One region of the Rhizobium sp. Leaf321 genome, then DNA from elsewhere that is predicted to be linked to it. Evidence: predicted binding sites of a transcription regulator. Region 1 holds the regulator's gene; the other holds the start of a gene.
The links. Region 1 encodes LexA, which represses DNA repair genes until DNA is damaged. Its sites were predicted from a motif close to TGTTCNNNNTGTGTTCNG; they were not measured.

Region 1 (2,203 bases):
TGCTCTTTGCGGTCCGCTCAGGCTCGGCGCCGAGGCCTGATATCGTCATATCCGAAGACGGCGCATCGGTCGGCGTGATCCAGGATGACAAGATCACCCTCAATCGAACCCGACCGCCGGGATTTATCTACGATCAATGGCGGCGAGCGCTGGTGCTTGAGACCGGAGAACAACCGCTCGCCTTGCCGGTTCTTGCCTCTTCGGAACCAGCGCGAGGTGCCAGCCTTGCGAAAAGCGATGACAGACCACCTGGACCACATTCGCGACCGGATTTGACGCGCCGGGAAATCGAATATGTCAGGGGTTTTCTTCAAGCATTGAAGCCCGGACGATTCGCCTGTCTGCCGAAAATCCTGTGCGCGGCGCAGACTGCTCAGGACATCCGGATCGTCACTGTCGAAGACAACCGATACACCGGTCTTGCCTGCGATGTCGGTCGGATCATCGTCTCGCCCGGCGCACGCTTCGATACTTGCCGCTCCGGCGCCTTGCTTCTCAGCGGGCGGACGTTGCGCCGGACTGGCGCACTGGAAATCACCATTATTCCGAACGCGACAGCGCCAGACATCAAGATTACGGCGGCGATGCGAGACAGCGCACAGACCTCAAGCCGTCCGTGGACCGTCCACCGGTTCTATGACTGGCGAACGCGACAATTCGACTTTGGCATCCCGGAGGCTGTTGCTGCGCATCTCCGGGATGACAGCGTTCTCAATGGTAGCGGCGAATAAGGCCGACAAGCTTGCCCTGGACCTTCACCCGGTCGGGCGGGAAGATGCGGGTCTCGTAAGCCGGGTTTGCCGCTTCCAGTGCGATCGAGGCACCCTTGCGGCGGAACCGCTTCAGGGTCGCTTCTTCCTCATCGACCAGGGCAACGATGATATCGCCTGGACTTGCGGTGCTGGTATTCTTGATGATGACGGTATCGCCATCGAGGATGCCGGCATCGATCATCGAATCGCCCTTCACTTCGAGCGCGTAATGATCGCCGGAACCCAGCATCTCGATCGGAACGGCGATGTCATGGGTGTTGTTCTGGATCGCGGAGATCGGCACGCCGGCAGCGATTCGACCCATGACCGGAATGTTTGTCGAGAACGGATTGTCCGCCATGACCGGCGCCGGCTTCTGAGCGACGACCGGTTGCGTTTTGCCGAGGCTTCCCTCGATGACACTGGGAGAAAATCCCCGTCGCGGATGAAGGTTCGCCACATAGGCGTCAGGCAGCTTGATCACTTCGAGCGCGCGTGCTCTGTTCGGCAGACGGCGAATAAAGCCACGCTCCTCGAGCGCGGTGATAAGCCTATGGATGCCGGACTTCGATGCAAGGTCGAGAGCGTCCTTCATTTCGTCAAACGACGGCGGCACGCCTGATTCTTTCATCCGCTCGTGGATGAACAGAAGTAACTCCTGTTGCTTGCGTGTCAGCATGGACGGGACCCTCAGAATTGGAAACAAATGCAGAACGGACGCTATATGTTCTATCTGTGTTCCGCAAGCCCCAAATTTCTGCTGAAGAATAGTCTCATTTCAGCGTTCGATCACGTATTCAGTTCGTGCGCAGCACTTGCCGAGTTTCCCGCGATAGCCAATGTTCTGCGGAATAAGACTTTGGGGGTGTAAGTGGGTAACAAGTCAGTCGATCATTTGGTTCTGCCCGTTGCAGATCTGGCGTCAGCGCGGGGGAGGTTGACCGCTCTCGGCTTTACTGTGGCACCTGAAGGTGTTCACCCTTTCGGCACAGCCAATGCCTGCATATTCTTCGCGGATGGCTCGTATCTCGAGCCGCTGGCCATTGTGAACCGTCGGCTAGCCTCGCTTGCGGCAAAACGAGGCAACGTGTTCACTGATCGCGACATCCGCTTCCGCGGCCAGCGGAAAAGGGAAGGTCTATCGGCGGTGGTCGTCGGGACGCAGGATTCAGCGGCCGATCATATCCGTTTTGTGGACGGGCACATGTCTGCGGGCGAGATGCTTCAATTCTCCCGCCCGATGCAGTTGCCCGATGGTGGGGAGAGCGAAGTCTCATTCCGTCTGGCGTTCGCGGCAGTCCCCGAGGTCGATGACATCTTGCTGTTTTCCTGCCAGCGAATCGCCGCATTACCGGCAGATCGCGGTGGTCTTGATGAGCACGCAAACGCCGTTACAGGCCTTCGAGAGATCGTCTTTTCTGCAGATGACCCGCTGGAGTTTCTGCCGCTTT
Region 2 (2,203 bases), on a different contig from region 1:
GGCAAAGATCGATTCGGACGGCACGAAGAGAAAAGCGGTGTCCTGCGTTTCGCCGGCGATCAGGTATTTTTCCGAGACATCGCGGATGTGGACTTCCATGTCGCGGCGAAATTGCTGGGATGCGGCCCGGCGCGCTTCGGGTGCGGCCGATTCGCGAAAGGCATTCCAGGCCTCCAGCGGAAATTTCGCGTCGATGACCAGCGGTGGCAATCCGTTCGGCATGCGGATCACGCAATCCGGTCTCGACCCGTTCGACAGGGTCTTCTGGAATTCGAAGGCACCCATCGGCAGGCCGTCGGAAACGATCGCTTCCATCCGGCCCTGACCGAAGGCGCCGCGCGTCTGCTTGTTGGAGAGGATCGCCTGCAGCCCCACGACATCCTTGGCAAGGCTCTGGATATTGTTCTGGGCCGCGTCGATGACGGCCAGGCGCTCCTGCAACTGGCGCAGGTTGTCATGGGTCGATCTGGTCTGTTCGGTAATGGTTGCGCCGATCCGGTGGGTCATGCCATCGAGCCGCTGGCCGACGACCTGGCTGAGCTCGACCTGGCGTGCCGCGAGCGTTTCGCCCATCGCCGAAAGCCTGCCCTGCATCTCACCCTGCATCCGCATCAGTTCCCCCATGCGGGCCTCGGCGTCTTCCGCCTGACGGCCGCTGCCTCCGGAAAGGCGCATGAGAAACAGCATGAGAAGCATGCCGAAGACGCAGGAAGCGGCCATCAGCACCATCGGGTGCTGGCTCTCCAGAAAACGGGAAATCTCGGGGAACAGGTCATTCATGGCGGCAAGCTAGCAGAAAACCGCGGATTGGAAAGATCAAAACGGGAACATTGATCGAAAACGGCGATCCGGGGCTGTTCCATCGGCGAAAAAGATAGGTTATGGGATCGCCATGACGATCAAGCCGCTTATCATTCTCCCCGATCCGCTCCTGCGTCAGGTGTCCAAGCCTTTCGAACGGGTGGACGATGCTCTTTTGAAGCTCGCGGACGACATGCTGGAAACCATGTACGACGCTCCGGGCATCGGCCTTGCCGGGATCCAGATCGGCGTTGCCCGCCGCATTCTGGTGGTCGACGTGTCGCGCGAGGAGGACGAGAAGAACCCGATCGTCGTGATCAATCCGGAGATTATCCGCTCATCGGACGAGCGATCGGTGTATGAGGAAGGCTGCCTTTCCATCCCGGAATACTATGCCGAGGTGGAGCGCCCGGCCTCCGTGACGGTCAAGCATATCGGTCGCGACGGCAAGGAACACGTGATCGAGGCCGATGGCCTGCTCGCCACCTGCCTTCAGCACGAGATCGACCATCTGGACGGCGTGCTGTTCATCGACCATATATCGCGGCTGAAGCGCGAAATGGTGGTCAAGAGGTTCACCAAGGCTGCCAAGGCGAAGGCGGTCTAGCGATCGCTTGCAGGCACTCTCGGTTTGAAGGCGCGTTCCTTGCGGGCGCGAAAAGGTCCATGTCTCTTCGCATCATCTTCATGGGCACACCGGAATTTTCCGTGCCGACACTGCAGAACTTGAAGCAGGCCGGTCACGAGATCGTCGCGGTCTATAGCCAGCCGCCGCGTCCCGGCGGGCGCCGCGGGCTCGATCTCGTCAAGTCGCCAGTGCATCAGGCGGCGGAACTGCTCGGCATTCCGGTGCTGACACCGCTCAATTTCAAAAGCGAGGAAGACCGCGAGACCTTCAGGTCCTTCAAGGCGGATGTCGCCGTGGTCGTTGCTTACGGCCTGCTTCTGCCCGAGGCGATCCTCACCGGCACCCGGCTTGGCTGCTACAACGGCCATGCTTCGCTGCTGCCGCGCTGGCGCGGTGCTGCCCCGATCCAGCGCGCCATCATGGCTGGCGATGCAAAGACCGGAATGATGGTGATGCAGATGGAAAAGGGCCTAGATACCGGCCCGGTTGCGCTCACCCGAGAGGTCGAGATCGGCGAGGCCATGACCGCGGGCGAGCTGCACGACCGCCTGATGCTGACGGGCGCCCGCGCCATGGTCGAGGCGATGGAGAAGCTCGAAGCCGGTGACCTGCCGCTGACACCGCAGTCCGAGGACGGCGTGCTCTACGCGTCGAAGATCGACAAGGGTGAAACCCGCATCGATTTCTCGAGGCCCGCGCGCGACGTTCACAACCATATCCGCGGGCTCTCCCCGTTTCCGGGCGCCTGGTTCGAGGCCGAGATCAACGGTAAGC

Region 2: the regulator LexA is predicted to act here: its motif matches at 813-830, upstream of def (peptide deformylase).

The regions. Positions count from the first base shown of each region.
Region 1 is NZ_LMOF01000007.1:185,939-188,141, forward strand. Features, by position in the region: gene ASF70_RS13695 (ComEC/Rec2 family competence protein) at 1-731, shown strand, start outside; gene lexA (transcriptional repressor LexA) at 712-1,431, opposite strand; gene ASF70_RS13705 (VOC family protein) at 1,624-2,203, shown strand, end outside.
Region 2 is NZ_LMOF01000006.1:313,335-315,537, reverse strand. Features, by position in the region: gene ASF70_RS07970 (DNA recombination protein RmuC) at 1-675, opposite strand, end outside; gene def (peptide deformylase) at 893-1,408, shown strand; gene fmt (methionyl-tRNA formyltransferase) at 1,468-2,203, shown strand, end outside.